2 linked regions of the Simiduia agarivorans SA1 = DSM 21679 genome follow. The protein of the gene in region 1 binds, or shares a complex with, the protein of each later gene. Links are inferred from orthologs where the notes say so. Each region holds a gene or a part of one and is shown in the gene's direction. Other genes may lie near its edges.

The links.
Region 2: the proteins of M5M_RS15165 (region 1) and pabB are in contact, whole or in part, in a solved structure (PDB 8RP0), measured with the Escherichia coli proteins. The link is inferred for Simiduia agarivorans SA1 = DSM 21679 from one-to-one orthologs.

What each region holds. Positions count from the first base shown.
Region 1 is NC_018868.3:3,350,618-3,359,046, reverse strand. What follows is about bases 3,783-6,564. They hold M5M_RS15165 (anthranilate synthase component II), read left to right. Parts: upstream 3,783-4,775; coding sequence 4,776-5,354; downstream 5,355-6,564. Other genes in these bases: trpC (indole-3-glycerol phosphate synthase TrpC), read left to right, coding at 6,435-6,564; trpD (anthranilate phosphoribosyltransferase), read left to right, coding at 5,367-6,404; trpE (anthranilate synthase component I), read left to right, coding at 3,783-4,759. Outside these bases: M5M_RS15180 (phosphoglycolate phosphatase), read left to right, coding at 1-336; M5M_RS15175 (cation:dicarboxylate symporter family transporter), read right to left, coding at 813-2,981; more of trpE, read left to right, coding at 3,290-3,782; more of trpC, read left to right, coding at 6,565-7,232; M5M_RS15150 (DUF2179 domain-containing protein), read left to right, coding at 7,249-7,842; M5M_RS15145 (fatty acid cis/trans isomerase), read left to right, coding at 7,858-8,429. UniProt on the Escherichia coli protein: Part of a heterodimeric complex that catalyzes the two-step biosynthesis of 4-amino-4-deoxychorismate (ADC), a precursor of p-aminobenzoate (PABA) and tetrahydrofolate.
Region 2 is NC_018868.3:708,983-717,625, forward strand. Bases 2,692-5,687 are described here. They hold pabB (aminodeoxychorismate synthase component I), read left to right. Parts: upstream 2,692-3,502; coding sequence 3,503-4,873; downstream 4,874-5,687. Other genes in these bases: M5M_RS03190 (alpha/beta fold family hydrolase), read right to left, coding at 2,692-3,218; M5M_RS03205 (phosphoadenylyl-sulfate reductase), read left to right, coding at 5,204-5,687. In the rest of the region: M5M_RS03175 (isocitrate lyase), read left to right, coding at 1-1,224; ribonuclease E activity regulator RraA, read right to left, coding at 1,405-1,896; M5M_RS03185 (Rieske (2Fe-2S) protein), read right to left, coding at 1,978-2,289; M5M_RS19290 (hypothetical protein), read right to left, coding at 2,291-2,635; more of M5M_RS03190, read right to left, coding at 2,613-2,691; more of M5M_RS03205, read left to right, coding at 5,688-5,929; M5M_RS03210 (hypothetical protein), read left to right, coding at 5,945-6,280; HTH-type transcriptional regulator CysB, read right to left, coding at 6,319-7,293; M5M_RS03220 (universal stress protein), read right to left, coding at 7,418-7,930; M5M_RS03225 (5'-nucleotidase), read right to left, coding at 7,997-8,643. UniProt on the Escherichia coli protein: Part of a heterodimeric complex that catalyzes the two-step biosynthesis of 4-amino-4-deoxychorismate (ADC), a precursor of p-aminobenzoate (PABA) and tetrahydrofolate.

The sequences.
Region 1 (8,429 bases):
GGTTGCCGGCTGGCGCTCACCACCAATAAACCGATCCAGTTTGCCCGCCCATTGCTCGAACATCTGGGCATCAACGCACGCTTTGATTGGGTACTGGGGGGCGAATGCGTACCCGAGAAAAAACCCGCGCCGCACATGCTGCTGGAGGTCATGCGGGACGCCGGTATTGGTGCTGACGCCAGCCTGATGGTTGGCGACTCCTCCGCCGATATCGGCGCTGCCCGCGCCGCTGGCGTGAAAGTGGCGGCGGTGACGTTTGGTTACGACAATGGCAACCCGGTGGCGGGATTGAATCCGGATTTATTGGTTGATGGGTTGGTTGAGTTGTTGCCCTAGGGGAATAATTCAACCCTCTTAGCCGTATTCGCTTCGACAGAAAAGCGTTAGTCCGCACGCTGGGTGGCGGTTCGTCTGGGACATTTGCCGCTCAACGATACATCCCCTGTATCGATTCGCTAGCGCCACATCCCTGTGGCTTGCAAATGCCCCAGACGAACCGCCAAACCAAGTTCAGAAGTTGATTCAGACAGATTAGATTCTTTGACCCTTTTTCCAATAGTAAGCGATCGTTTTATCTATCATTTGAATTTCGCGGCAAAAGGCACATTGGTGGAAAGGACTGTAAGGCGACAGCTTCGCAAACCCCAGGGATGGGGTGAGAGCGCATCAAAACAGGACGTTTTGCTAAGCGGTGAAGCTGTCGCCTTACAGGCCCATGGGCACAAAAGTCACCACATCCACTGTTTTCGCGGATGCAATATTGCTATGAGCGCAGACTTTAACCGTTAAAGATATCCGTACTTCAAATGATCTTAATGGCCGGTAGCAGAATCTACTTCCTCCGGCGCATTAATGACATCGTCCCAAAGATTCCAGCGCCGCTCCGCCTGTTTGTGCAGCGGCAAACCGCGTATCCAATAATCCGTCAGCTTTTGCAGCGTGCCATTGGTGCGCTTGATGCTGAGCCACTGCCGGGTGTAGAGCACGAAGGCAAGATCGTTGCTGGCCAGTGGCATGGCCATGGGCACGGGCGGCAGCGCCGGTTGGGGCACCACCACGCCGTATTCCGGGTACAACAAGGTCCAGGCCGAAGCACCGGCAGCGCCGAACACAATGGCATCCAGTTCCGGCCGGTTGCCTTTGACAAATTCGCGCGGCGAGGCGATTTCTTCCACCTGCCAGTTCGGCAGCGTGGCGCGCAGCGAACTGGCCAGGTAATACGCATTGGGCACGCCCAAGTGCCATTTTTTACTGCCCTCAATGGCCGACCAATCGCGCAGCTCGGCGCGCTTGTCTTTGTGCACCAACAACGCCAGGGTTTCGCTGATATGGCTTTCGCCCAGCGTGAACTGGCTGATGGCCGCCGGCGTCAGTGCCACACCCGCCGCCATATCCAGATAGCCGCTATCCAACAGCCGCGCCACATCTTTTCGGTAAACCCGCACGAACTCCACCGCCACACCCAGATCGCGTGCCAACTGGTGCGCCAACTCCACATCCAGTCCGACCAACTCACCTTGTTGGTTGTGGAATGCGTAGGGTAACCAATCGCGGTAATAACCAAACCGCAGCAGCTTGCGCGCGGCGATGCGCTCCAGGGTATTACCGGCCGGCTCCACCGGCAGGTGCGCTGGCAATTCCAATCGATTGACGGAACGCGCCGCGGGTAACAACAAGGGCCGCTCAATGAATTCGTTATAGGCGGTGTAATCGTGACCCACGGCCTTGTACAAAAACCGCAGCGAGTAAGACATGGCCAAAACCACCGTCAACACGATCAACGCAAACCGCAGCATGGCCTTTGGCTGCCAACGCCACTTTTTTGTCACCCCGGTGGCGATGAGAATAGCCAGGGTGACAATAAACATGACCGAGGTCATGGCACCCAAGCGATTGGAAAAAATATTCTCCGAGATCAGAAACAAATCGAAAATTTCCGCCGGAATTTTGTAGCTGTGCAGAATCGCCGGGACGGCGGAAAAACTGGACGCAAACAGGTTGAACAACCCACTGATCAATAACCCAGGGTAATCCGCCAGGGGCACCGGCTCGCCGGTAAACCAACCGGCGAACAAGACAAACAGCAGCGCAAACAACTTGCCAGCCACCGGCAAAGAAAATGCCGCCGGCACCACTACTTCCACCAGGTTGGCGGCGTCGGAGGTTTTTTCGTAGGAGCGCAGGAACAGTTGACGGGTGTTTTCCACAATCAGCGGCAACACAATAAACAGGTTGCCGGTGGCAAACGCGGTAATCAGGGCATCGCGGCTCACGCTCAGCACTTCGCTGTAACGCACGTTGGTCAGGGTCTTGACCAGCATGGGGAATACCCAGAAGGTCAGCAACGCGGTGATAACCGTCAGCGTCGTCAGATACACATACAAGCCTTTCAGCGCCTCATAGTTGAGGCTGCCCGCCGCACTGGCAGCGATGGCAAATACCCCCACCGGCGCGGTGCGCATCACCAGCCCGGCCATCTCGGCAATGGCATTCTGGATTTCATTGACCACCTTGAGCAGGTGGTCGCGCTCGGCTAAACGCAGTACACCCACCCCCAGCACCACCGAGAACACCACCACCGCCGGTACCGCGCCAGCGCCCAGCGAATAGAAGATGTTGATCGGCAGGAACGTGGACATGAAGTCAAAGCCCTGGGCGGGCTCAAGCATGGAGGGGCTGAAGTAGGATGCCGATTGCCATTGGGGAAACGCCAGGGTCGCCAGCGCAATCAAGGTCAACGTCAGGCCCCACAGAACGGCCAGCACCACCGCCGCGTAACGGGCCAGGGTTTTGGCCTGGGCTTTTTTCAGTACACCCACGGCCGAGATCAGTGACACAATGATGTAGGGCAGTACCGTCATCTGCAGCAGGCCAAGGAAAACATCACCCACCCAGGCCACCACTTCCATGCGTTCACCCAATGCCACACCGGCAATCAGGCCGAACAACAATCCAAGCAGTATCCGATTCGACAGCAACATGCAGAAGATCCCCGGTAATAAATATTGCGGCATTATCGCCCAAAGGCCCGCCTGCCGGTACAGCCGCACCGGCAAAACGCCCAACAGTAGGCAAATGTGGCGTTTTTCAGTAGACTAGCGGCCGTTCTTACAAGCAAGTCCCAGATATCTGGATCAGCACATGGTATTGGCAACTTCCACACACCAGGCCCACAGCCTGCGATGGCGTCACTGAAGCACATTCAGTATTACGTACCGGTAAAGCCGGCACCGAGCCTCTGCGCACGCGCCCAGAGCGCACAAGACCCAACGATAGGAACCCGATGCCCATGCCTCTCACACAAGACGCATACCTCACACTTTGCCAACAGGGCTACAACCGCATCCCGCTCACCCGCGAGCTATTGGCCGACATGGACACGCCCCTGTCCAGCTACCTGAAATTTGCCAAAGGCCCCTACTCCTATCTGCTGGAGTCGGTGCAAGGCGGCGAGAAATGGGGCCGTTACTCCATTATCGGTCTGCCGGCGCGTCAACTGTTGCGGGTGACCGGCGAGCAGATCCAGGTTGAACTGGACGGGCAGGTTACCGAGCGCCATGAAAGCGCCGACCCGCTCGCGTTTGTGGACGAATTCAAAGCCCGCTTCAAGGCCCCGGAGCTGGAGGGCCTGCCCCGCTTTAACGGCGGTCTGGTGGGTTACTTCGGCTACGACTGCGTGCGCTATGTGGAACCCAAACTCAAGGCCAGCCAACCCGCCGATGTGATCGGCACCCCGGACATTTTATTGATGGTGTCCGATGAGCTGCTGGTTTTCGACAATCTGGCCGGCAAGCTGATTCTAATTGTGCACGCCGATGGCAAGCCCGAGGGTTTCGCCACCGCCGAAAAAAGACTGGACCAACTGCAGGCCAAGCTTGAAGCGCCGGCGCCCGCCACGCCGCCCATGCGCCTGCAGGGCCAGGCCGCACGCGAGGCGGATTTTACCTCCAGCTTCGGCGAGCAGAATTTTCACCAGGCGGTGGACAAAATCAAAGACTATGTACTGGCCGGCGACACCATGCAGGTGGTGGTCTCGCAGCGCCTGTCGATTCCGTTCAGCGCCGAACCGCTCAATCTGTACCGCGCCTTGCGGGTGCTGAATCCGTCGCCCTACATGTATTTTCTCGATCTCGGCGACCATCAGGTGGTGGGCTCCAGCCCGGAAATCCTGGCCCGGTTTGAGCACGGCGAAGTCACCGTCCGGCCCATTGCCGGCACCCGCCGGCGCGGCCACACCGAAGAAGAAGATCGCGCGCTGGAACAGGATCTGGTGAACGATCCCAAAGAAATTGCCGAGCACCTGATGCTCATCGACCTGGGCCGCAACGACGTGGGCCGGGTAGCCGAAACCGGCAGTGTGCAACTTACCGACAAAATGGTGGTGGAGCGCTACAGCCACGTGATGCACATCACCAGCAACGTCACCGGCAAAGTGAAGCCGGGTCTGACCGCCATGGACGTACTGCGCGCTGCGCTACCGGCGGGCACGCTTTCTGGCGCACCGAAAATCCGCGCCATGGAAATTATCGACGAGCTGGAAAGCGAAAAACGCGGCATTTACGGTGGCGCCGTGGGCTATCTGGACTGGAATGGCGCCATGGACACCGCCATCGCCATCCGCACCGCGGTGATAAAAAACGGCACTCTGTACATTCAGGCCGGTGCCGGCGTGGTGGCCGACTCCCAGCCCGCACTGGAATGGAAAGAAACCATGAACAAAGCCCGCGCCATGTTCCGCGCGGTCGATATGGTTCTGTAAGGGAAGGAGAAAAAAAATGCTGTTAATGATCGACAATTACGACTCCTTTACCTACAACGTGGTGCAGTACCTGAGCGAATTGGGTGCAGACGTAAACGTCGTGCGCAACGATGAAATCGCCGTCAGCGATATCGAATCGCTCGCACCCGAGCGCATCGTGGTATCGCCCGGCCCCTGCACGCCCAACGAAGCCGGCATTTCCATGGACACCATCCGCACCTACGCCGGCAAGCTACCTCTACTGGGTGTTTGCCTGGGCCATCAATCCATCGGCCAGGTGTTCGGCGGCAAGATTGTGCGCGCGCGCCAGGTGATGCACGGCAAAACCTCGCCCGTCTATCACAACAACACCGGCGTGTTCAAAGGCCTGAAAAATCCGCTCATCTGCACCCGCTACCATTCGCTGGTAATTGAAAAAGACAGCCTGCCGGATTGCCTCGAAATTACTGCCTGGACCCAGACCGAGGACGGCCAGATCGACGAAATCATGGGCGTGCGCCACAAAACCCTGAACGTGGAAGGCGTGCAGTTTCACCCGGAATCCATTTTGTCGGAACAGGGCCACGACCTGTTCAACAATTTCCTGAAATCCTGACGGGGCCATCACATGGAATTGAAAACCGCACTCAGCCAGATTGCCGCCGGGCACTCACTGTCGCAGGACGAGATGACCGAGGTAATGCGCGCAGTGATGACAGGCCAAGCCACCGACGCGCAAATCGGCGCCCTGCTCATGGGCCTGCGCATGAAGGGCGAAAGCGTGGATGAAATCACCGGCGCCGCCAGCGTCATGCGCGAGCTGGCCGCCAAAGTGGAGATCGACCAGACCCATTTAGTCGACACCTGCGGCACCGGCGGCGACGGCGCCAACCTGTTCAACGTGTCCACGGCAGCTGCTTTTGTGGTGGCTGCTGCCGGCGGCCGCGTGGCCAAGCACGGCAACCGTTCCGTCTCCAGCTCCACCGGCAGTGCCGATGTGCTGGAAGCCGCCGGCGTGCACCTGAATCTCCAACCGGAACAGGTGAAAAAGTGTATCGAATCCCTGGGCGTGGGTTTTATGTTTGCGCCCGCGCACCACAGCGCCATGAAGCACGCCATTGGCCCGCGCCGCGACATGGGCATGCGCACCATCTTCAATATGCTGGGCCCCATGACCAACCCGGCCATGGTCAAACGCCAGGTCATCGGTGTATTCAATGCTGACTTGTGTCAGGTCATGGCAGAAGTGCTGGGCCGGCTCGGCAGTGAACATGTACTGGTGGTACACGCCGCTGATGGGCTGGACGAAATTTCCATCGCCGCCGACACCACGGTGGCGGAACTGAAAAACGGCAGCGTCACCCGCTATACCATCAAGCCGGAAGATTTCGGTATCGCCCGTCAGCCCCTGGACGGCCTGGGCGTGAACACCGCGGAAGAATCTTTGACATTGATTAAAAATGCGCTCGGCAAACGCGACAGCAACGCGGCGGAAAAAGCCGCCGACCTCATCGCGCTCAATGCCGGCGCCGCCATTTACGTGGCCGGCATTGCCAGCTCGCTGGCGGAGGGCGTCGCCATGGCGCAGGACGCAGTAGGCTCCGGCCTGGCGCGGGAAAAAATTCAGGAACTGGCGGCATTTACCGAATGCCTGATTTCGGTGTAAGCCAGTTAAAACCGATATGAGATACATTGCATGACCGATACACCCACGGTTTTAAAAAAAATCCTGGCAAGAAAACGCGAAGAGATCGCCGAACGCAGCCAGAACACCAGCATTCAGTCCCTGCTCGATAGCGCACGCCACCAGTCGGCGCCACGCGGGTTCGTCGCTGCTATTGAACGCAAACTGGAACAGCAACTGGCGGCGGTAATTGCCGAAGTGAAAAAAGCCTCGCCTTCCAAAGGCGTGATCCGGGAAAACTTTGTGCCCACGGAAATTGCCAAGAGCTACGAAAAAGGCGGCGCTGCCTGCTTATCGGTGCTGACCGACCGGGATTTTTTCCAGGGCCATGAGGAATACCTGAAGCAGGCGCGCAACAGCACCAGCCTGCCGGTGATCCGCAAGGATTTCATCATCGATGATTACCAGATCGCGGAAGCCCGCGCCATCGGCGCCGACTGCATCCTGCTGATTGTCGCGGCACTGGACAAGCAACAGCTCAACAGCCTCAATGCCACCGCGCTGGAGCTGGGCATGGATGTGCTGGTGGAGGTGCATGATAGCGCCGAGCTGGATCTTGCACTAGAGTTACCCAACAAACTGATCGGGATCAACAACCGCAATCTGCACACCTTTGAAACCAGTCTGGACAACACGTTCAATTTGTTGCCGCACATTGGTAGTGATCGCATTGTGGTGACCGAATCCGGTATTCACAATATCGACGATGTGAAAATCATGCGCGGGCACAACGTCAACGCATTTCTGGTGGGAGAAGCGTTCATGCGCGACGAAGAACCCGGCCGCCGGCTGATGGAAATGTTCAACTGATGGCGGCTAACCTCTGATGGAGAGCTGGCTGGCGGCACTGCAAGCCGAGCCAATCGCCATGTGCCTAGCCATTTTTCTGGCGCGCCTGACCGACGTGAGCTTAGGCACGCTGCGCACGCTGATGGTGTTCCGGGGCTATCGCGCGATCAGTGCGCTGGTGGGATTTTTTGAGGTCCTGCTGTGGATTCTGGCGGCAAGCCAGGTGATTACTCACCTCGATCAATGGTACCTTGCCATCGCCTACGCCGGTGGCTTTGCCGCCGGCAATTACGCCGGTATCACCCTCGAAGCCAAGCTTGCCATGGGCCGGGAACTGGTGCGCATCGTCACCGACAACCCCGACCTGTGCCTGGCCGCCGAATTACGTAAGCACGGGTATTCGGTGATCGAGCTGGCGGCCCGCTTCGACGATGACAGAAACGTGGAAATTTTGCTCATTTCGGAGTCGCGTAAACGTATCCCCGAATTGTGCCGGTTAATCGGCACGCTCGATCCGCGCGCTTTTTATACCACCTCCGACATCAAGAAACAGATTCAGGTCGAGCAGCTGCTCAGCAATGAAAAGCCGGTCATCAACGCCGGCTGGCGGGTCATCGGCAAACGCAAATAAACTCACGGTGAACACATGTTCCGCATTTCCTCCCTGCTCTGGATTTTTACCGGCCTGCTGTGTCTTGCCGGTTGCAGTCTTTACCTCAGTAAGCAGCTGGACCAACAATTCGGCGTAGAGTCCCCTCTCAATCGCATCATCCTGCCCAACAATTCCTTCGCCGTTACCCCTACCGATTCGCCCAATTACTACACCGATGTGGCGCCGGTGCTGGAAAAGCGCTGCGTGGTTTGCCACGCCTGTTACGACGCGCCTTGCCAACTGAAGCTGGAGTCTCTTGCCGGACTAGAACGCGGCGCCAACAGCCAGAAAGTGTACAACGGTACCCGCTTGCTCGCCGCCAACCTGACGCGCCTGTTCGAAGATGCCGACAGCACCCAGGCATGGCGCGACAAAGGCTTTTTTCCGGTGCTGAACGAACGTCAGCAAACCCCTGAGGCGCACAAGGCATCGGTTTTTTATCGCATGCTGGCGCTCAAGCAACAGCATCCATTGCCGACCTACGGCCCATTGCCCGACAGTTTTGATTTCTCTCTCGACCGCAGTCAAAGCTGCACAACCGCCGCGGAATTTGACCGCTATGCCGA
Region 2 (8,643 bases), 2.6 Mb from region 1 along the record:
TCGGTAGCGGCACTGATTGAAGAGCTCTACACCTTCCTGCGTCAGGCCGATGCACGCGAACTGGGCGGTCTGTTCCGCCAGCTGGACGAAGCCCGCGCCCAGGATGATCAGGCCAAGGCCAAAGAAATACAGAGCAAGATTGACAACTTCGAAACCCACGTTGTGCCGATCATTGCCGATATCGATGCAGGCTTTGGTAACGAAGAAGCCACTTACCTGCTGGCCAAGAAAATGATCGAAGCTGGTGCTTGCTGCATTCAGATCGAAAACCAGGTGTCTGACGAGAAGCAATGTGGGCATCAGGACGGCAAGGTGACCGTACCGCACGCCGACTTCCTGGCCAAAATCCGCGCTGTGCGTTACGCCTTCCTTGAGTTGGGCGTAGAAGACGGCGTGATCGTTGCCCGCACCGACTCCCTGGGCGCCGGCCTGACCAAGCAAATCGCCGTCACCAAAGAGCCGGGCGATCTGGGCGACCTGTACAACAGCTTCCTGGATGCAGAAGAAGTTGATGCAGCCGACATGAAAAATGGCGATGTCATCATCAACCGCAATGGTAAGTTGCTGCGACCCAAGCGCCTGGCCTCCGGCCTGTTCCAATTCCGCAAGGGCACCGGCGAAGACCGTGTGGTTCTGGATTGCATCACTTCTCTGCAAAACGGCGCCGACCTGTTGTGGATCGAGACCGAAAAGCCACACGTTGGCCAGATTGCAGCCATGGTAAACCGCATCAAAGAAGTGGTACCCGACGCCAAGCTGGTGTACAACAACTCGCCGTCGTTCAACTGGACGCTGAACTTCCGCCAGCAAGTATTCGATGCGTGGAAAGAGGCTGGCAAGGACGTGTCTGCTTACGATCGCGCCAACCTGATGAGCGAAGAATACGACAACACCGAGCTTTCCAAAGAAGCCGATGCCCGTATCCAGACGTTCCAGAAAGATGGTTCACGTGAAGCCGGCATTTTCCACCACCTGATCACACTGCCCACCTACCACACCGCGGCCCTGTCTACTGACAACCTGGCCAAAGGTTACTTCGGTGAGCAGGGTATGCTGGCCTACGTTGAAGGCGTACAGCGCAAAGAAATCCGCCAGGGCATTGCCTGTGTTAAACACCAGAACATGGCAGGCTCTGATATGGGCGACGATCACAAAGAGTACTTCTCTGGCGACGCAGCCCTGAAGGCCTCAGGTAAAGACAACACCATGAACCAGTTTGGTTAAGTGCCAACTTAGATAGCCAAAGGTGTAAATTTCAGGGCTGCTCATGCAGCCCTTTTTTTGCACAAAAATCAGCGTCAAAAAAACCAGCGCGACCAACGAGGACGGGGGCGCACTGGCGATGCCTATAGATAAAGAGGATGTCCGATAGCACAGCCACTGGCCGGCCTGAACAACAAGCAACTATAACTCGACGGCGTGCTCGAGAATCAGAATGCCGCTTTGATCGGCGTAGAGGTATTGACCCGATTTAAATTCCACCCCGGCGAAAGCGATAGTTACGTTGGTTTCACCACGGTCAAGTTTTTCGGTTTTTACCGGGCAGGCATGCAGAGCCCGAACCCCCAAGGGTAACGTTTTCAGGATTTCAACATCGCGCACGCAGCCATTAATAACAAAGCCGGCCCAACCGTTTTTCAACGCATTGGCGGCAATCTGATCACCTAACAAGGCACGACGCAGCGAACCTGCACCATCCACCACCATCACCCGACCAGCACCAGGCTCTGAGGCCAACGCTTTAACCCTGGAGTTATCTTCAAAGCAGCGCACGGTAATCACTTCGCCGCAGAATGCGGTGTGACCACCGAAACACTGAAAAATGGGATGCAACACGCGTATCGCGTCGGGGAATTGATCGGCAATATCGGGGGTGGACCATTGGCGCGGGTTCATTCATGGCTCCTGCAATAGAGTTGAAACGCGGTATTATGCCAACCGGTCGGGCGCGCACATCATTCAGGGCACGGATAGCGGCTATAGCTCAACACCCACGCCACTGCCCTGGTAAACCAGGGGCAAGGTTTCTAACTGCTTCAGGCAATGGGCCATCGGTCCCTCTGCCATGCCGGAGGATAAACTGAACGCAATGCCGTGTACCGGGCAACGTATATGGCCGTTAGCCACCTGTCCGCGATCCATTCGCGCATCCATATGAGGACACCGGTTTATTAACAAACGGGGCACGCCGTCATCCTGCACCAGCAGTAACGGATGTCCATTCAGATCGAAAGCGCGGATATAACCATCGTGCATCCGATGTAATTTTTCCAGCTCCCGATAGGCCAACTCAGTTTTCCTCTGGTTTGAAAAAGCGTTCGAGTTTGTGGGTGATCACCGGCAAAACCAGTGATAACGTGTCCGGCAGACTGAGCCACGCGCGCGCCGTTGCACATTGCTCATTGGCGTCGACCACAAAGTCAGTAGCGACACCACTTAGCCCCTGCCACCGAAGCAACCGGGACGCGAAATGGGCGGGAGCAATTATGTGCATTGCCTCTTTGCCGGTATTGAGGTACGCGCACAAGCCTTTCACTGGCCGATTACGCCAACGGCTCAACAAATCAAAACGCTTGCGCCACACGTTTATCCAATCCCGACGTTCATACTCATCACCGCCAGATTCCTGGCGCATCCGCTTGCGCATGGCCGGCATCAACCAACCGCTGCCCGAGGCTGATGGCGTCCTTATCACAGGGTCCGCCCAATGAGATAAAGCCAGAAACAAGATTTTCGGACAACAGACCGTGGTACAAACCATAGAGAACAGACAAAGCACCGACATCAATACTGATCCATGCGGGTGCCCTCCCGGATTGCTCACGCACAAACAAAGCGAGCGCGGGAATATCAAAGTGGGCGATATCATGGGGCTCATCGATGCGTGGATTTGTTCGCAGCGGCGAACTGCCATGCTCGCGCAACTCCGGCAGCCAGACATCGTAGCCCCGGTTAAGCAACTCTATCGCCAGGCCTTTACCGGAGTCGATCCATTGCTGACGATTGCGATAGAGCCCGTGCAATAACACCACCGGCGCACCGCAGGCCTGCTGGTCGGGCCGGGTCAGTCGCGTCACCGCAAACTGAGTCTGCGGGTCCAGACTGTTGCCAGGCCTGAGGAGATATACATCTTCCGCATAGTCGCCCTTAAGCTCCGCTTCGGTCAGCAACGCTGAAAATAAGCCACTACTGCTTTTTACGCCTAATTGCGCCGGCATTACTACCTATTCCTTTCTTAAAAACGCCTATCGCTCTCGAACGATTCCGGCAAACTCTTGCTCTGCGCTTTACGCGCGACAAACCTTAATGCAATCAGGATGTCGGGCTCGCGCGTCGGCTGTGCAGGCATTAAACCCAAAAACACTAAGGCACTGCTGACTCGGCCTGTAGGGGCAATGGACACGAACCAAAGCCCATTCCGTGCGTGCTGACTTACGCGCTGGTGGTAGGCCTGCGCGAAGAGTAGAATGCGCATCCCAGCACCGGAGACACATTCTCGCCAATGCCATTGGAAATACACCACATTCCCTATCAATCAGACCCTGGCGTCTGGTTATCGGCACTGGCTGATGAACCCTACCCGCTGATGCTGGACAGCAATGACCCCAATCTGGGCCGCTATCATATCATCACCGCCAATCCCAGCCAGTGGCTGACGCTCAATGGCACCCAACTGAGCTGCAATGGCGCCAGTGTTGGCCATTTTACCCAATCCGACGCCAGCCCGGATATATGCTGGCAGGCCATTGATGCATTACGCCAATCCCTTGACCCAGCCAAATCTGAGCTGCCTTTTCCAGGTGGGCTGGCGGGATTTTTGGGCTACGACTTCGGCGTTTGGGAACACCTGGGCACCCCACCCGCCCGCGATTCAATTGCCCCAGCACTGTGGGTTGGCAGATATGATTGGGCGTTGATTGCCGATAAAAAACAACGTAAATCACACCTGCTATTCGACTCCGACCTGAGCGCGACATTCAGAAACAGGATCAGGGACTTATTCACTGAACTGTCCGTTCACCAACGCTCGCCGGTCACTGCCAGCCTCAACCTGTCTCCCGACACCGCCTGGCCTGAGTACCAGCAAGCCATCGAGCAGATCAAAACTTACATAGCTCAGGGCGACAGTTATCAGATTAATTTCACACAGCGGTTCAGCGGTATCTGCCCGACTTTGTCACGGGGCATTGCACTGTATCGGGATCTGAGATCCAAACAGACCGGGCCCTTTTCCGCCTTCCTTGGCCTCAATGATGACAATCAGATTCTCAGCTTTTCGCCTGAACGGTTAGTATCCTGCGATCAGGAAGGCCTGGTACTCGCCCAACCCATTAAAGGCACTATCCGACGCGGCGAACGACCACAAGACGATCAACAGTTGGCGCAAGCACTTTCAGCCAGCGAAAAGGATATCGCTGAAAACCTGATGATCGTAGACCTTTTGCGCAACGATCTATCAAAAGTGTGCCAACCGCACAGCGTCAGCGTGCCGAAGCTGTTTGAATTACAGAGTTTTTCTACCGTCCATCATCTGGTGTCGTCCATCAAAGGAAGGCTTTGTCCTGACAAACAGCCCCTGGACCTGTTGCGGGCCTGCTTTCCGGGCGGCTCCATAACCGGAGCGCCAAAAAAGCGGGCCATGCAGATTATCCAGGAACTCGAGCAAAACAACCGATCGGTCTATTGCGGCTCAATGTTCTATTTGGGCAGGAACAACTGTTTTGATGCCAGCATCACCATTCGGACCTTGATCCGGCACAAAGACAACCTGTATTGCTGGGGGGGCGGCGGTATCACCATCGGCTCCGAAGCTGAGGCTGAATATCAGGAAAGTCTGGATAAAATCGCTCGCCTGACAAATCACCGCGCTTAGCATGTCCCCATGTTTCCCGTGGAACATATAACCCTGAGAGAGCGCCAAAACCGTATTGATACTGATTAAATCTAAGACGTTTCGGTCAATTACAGCGCTTTTCAGTCCAATAAAACACCACATAGGGTATACATCGTTCAACAAAGCACTAGATGTGGTGTAAATTTAACCATTGTTCCACGGCCGCTGCCGTATGGTTATTTATAGTTATATGGCTATAAACAATCATTGTTTATAACCGAACATTCGATTTGCTAGAATCGCGCGTCTAAAAGTCACAGCCAGCAAGGGAGCTCAGCGCCCCATTGCCACTATAAGGAAACGCCCGCCATGACGGATGCCCTGCCCTTGGTCGATCTGAATGCCAGTCTCGAAAAGCAGACACCTTTCGAGATTTTGGAATACGCCATAGATCACTACGCTGATCTGGCCATTTCCTTCAGCGGTGCCGAAGACATCGTGTTAGTGCATATGGCCAAACAGATTGACCCGCAGATACAGGTTTTCAGCCTGGATACCGGTCGACTGCATCCCGAAACTTATCAATACATTGAGCTGGTGCGCAAAACCTACAAGCTTAACCTTGAGATCCTTTTCCCCGATGCGGGACAAGTCCAATCGCTTGTGAATAAAAAGGGATTGTTCAGTTTCTACGAAGACAATCATCAGGAATGCTGCGGCATACGGAAAATTCTACCGTTACAACGCAAGCTGCAGACTCTGGAGGCCTGGGTTACCGGCCAAAGAAAGGATCAAAGTCCTGGCACCCGAGCAAATATTCCGGTTATTCAGGACGACAAGCATTTTGCCGGTGCGGGCAGAGAACTGACCAAATTTAACCCTTTGGCCAATTGGAGTTCGCGCGCGGTATGGGACTATATCCGGGCAAACAACCTACCGTACAATCCATTACACGACCGCGGCTTTGTTTCGATTGGTTGCGAACCCTGTACCCGCGCCGTCGGCCCCAATCAGCATGAGCGAGAAGGCCGCTGGTGGTGGGAAGAAGCCACTAAAAAAGAGTGTGGCCTGCACGCCAGTAACATAGACAAATAAACGAGGTATCTGCGTTTGAAAATTACACTGGTTAAAAAAATACTCGCCGATGGCAGTCCCTGTAAAAAATGTGCAGATGTATTGGAAAAACTGGAGCAATCGGGGCATATGGCCCGAATCGATGAAGTCCTGATTGCCGATGAGAGAGATCCTCAATCGCCAGGTATGGCGTTGGCCACTGAATTAGACGTCAATCGCGCGCCGTTTTTTGTGGTTGAGACGCCGGGCGAAGATACGCAGGTCTACACCGTGTATCTCAAGTTTTTGCGCGATGTGCTCGAGCAGAAAACAACGGACACGGACGTGGCTACCGAGCTGCTCAAAAACAGCCCGGATCTGGACTTCCTATAAAAAAAGGGCCTTACGGCCCTTTTTTTAACGCGCTGCAATCAGTAAGTTGGCAGTTCCATGCCATCGAACAGATCATCCAATTCTGCTTTCGAATGCTTTTGGTAAGCCTCTTCCACCACTTCACGGGTTAAATGAGGCGCAAATTGCTGAATAAAGTCGTACATAAAGCCGCGTAAAAACGTACCGCGCCGGAAACCAATCTTGGTGGTGCTGCTCGAAAATAAGTGACTGGCATCAAGTGCCACCAGGTCTTTATCTGTTTCTTCGTTATAAGCCATTTTGGCGATAATGCCGATCCCAAGTCCAAGCCGCACATAGGTTTTTATCACATCGGCGTCGGCCGCGGTAAACACTACTTTGGGTGCTAAACCTTTCTCGATAAATGCCTCATCAAGCTTCGACCGGCCGGTAAAGCCAAACACATAGGTCACAATGGGGTGCTTGGCGACAGCCTCCAGCGTCAATTGGCTGGATTGTGCCAAAGGATGATTGCGCGGCACCACCACACACCGGTTCCAGCGATAACAAGGCATCATCACCAGATCGGAAAACAACTCCAACGCTTCAGTGGCTATGGCAAAGTCTACCGTGCCGTCTGCAGCCATTTCGGAAATCTGCATGGGTGTGCCCTGATGCATGTGCAGGGACACCTCCGGGTAGGCTTTTATAAACGACTCGATGACTTTGGGCAGCGCGTAACGCGCTTGCGTGTGCGTCGTCGCAATGGACAGACTGCCTTTTTTCTCGTTAGAAAACTCCTGGGCAACCTGCTTGATGCTCTCGACTTTACGCAGTATTTCACCGGCCGTTTTCAGAATGGCCTCACCTGCCGGCGTAATCCTGGTCAGGTGCTTTCCGCTGCGTGAAAACACCTCTACCCCCAACTCATCTTCGAGCAACCTGATTTGCTTGCTGATACCAGGCTGGGAGGTATAGAGGCTCTGCGCTGTGGCTGATACGTTCAGGTCGTGGTGAGCCACTTCCCAGATATAGCGCAGCTGTTGCAATTTCATACAAGCCCTCCAGATGGCTTCCGAAACCGACGTTATAAGAAACTCAAAAAATATTCTAATGGAGAATAGATAGGTTTACTGATATTTGCCAGTCAAGGCCCCCTATTTTGTCGATGGTCGGGCCTTACCACAACTTCATCTGCGGGTTTTCACTCACCCCCGGGTCTTCATGATTGACAAAGGGAACCGTGAACACCGGCTGACGCGCCATTTGTAACACCCGGGCGGTACAGGAGCCCAACAAACTGAAACCATGGCGTGGCCCGGCGCTTGAACCCATGACAATAAGGTCTGCGGAAATCGAATTGGCGCGGCGGACAATCACATCAGCCGGATGGCCCTGCTCTATTACCACATTACACACGGCCCCCAAATCATCCAGGCCGGACATATACTCATCGGCCAGGCGCTCGACCACCGAGTCCTTGATGGATGCCAGAATCTGGTCGGTCGCCTGTCCGGTGGAGGGATTCAGGTCATAGCTTTTGAATAGCGCCATCCCGAAGGGGTTTATGGGCTCAACTGCATGGACTATTTCGACACTTGCACCACACTGGCGCGCCAGATAAACAGCGTGATAAACGATATAGGAGGTGTTGGGCCCCAAATCAGTACCGCAAACTATACGCTCGATCATGCCGACATCGCCGCGCAACCACAGACTCCTAGAGCATAGCAGCCGTGCGCAGAAGCGTGTGCTGAATCAGCCTTCGTTGGCAACCCCATGGGGCACATGCCCGGTGGGCACGTGGCGGCTCGCTTCGCTGCAATGGACTTCCTGGTCGTCAAAAAATACGTCTGCACCATAGGCCTTGAGGAAAGCCGCTTTGGTAAGCCCGCCCAAAAATAGGGATTCGTCAATCCGTATATCCCAAGCCCGCAAGGTCCGGATAACACGTTCGTGTGCCGGTGCAGATCGGGCGGTGACCAACGCCGTGCGAATGGGCGACTGGTCGCGTGGAAACTCGGATTGAATGCTGTGCAATGCGGCCAAAAACGCTTTGAAAGGACCACCCGTCAATGGCTGGCGGGCCGACTGCTGTTCGTTTTTACTGAACGCAGCCAGGCCCTGGGATTTGTAAATCCGCTCCGACTCGTCTGAAAAAAGTACTGCATCGCCGTCAAAGGCGAACCGGAGCTGATCACCGTATTCCCGTTTGTGTCCGCCGGCCAAGAGCGTAGCAGCGGCAACGCCCTCGCTGAGTGCACGTCGGACATCCTGTGGATCGGTACTGAGAAATAACTGGCACCCAAAGGCATTGATGTAACGATAGGGGTCCTGCCCGCCGCAAAATGCCGCGCGCGTAATCGGGAGTTGGTAATGCTGGATGGAGTTGAATACCCGGAGCC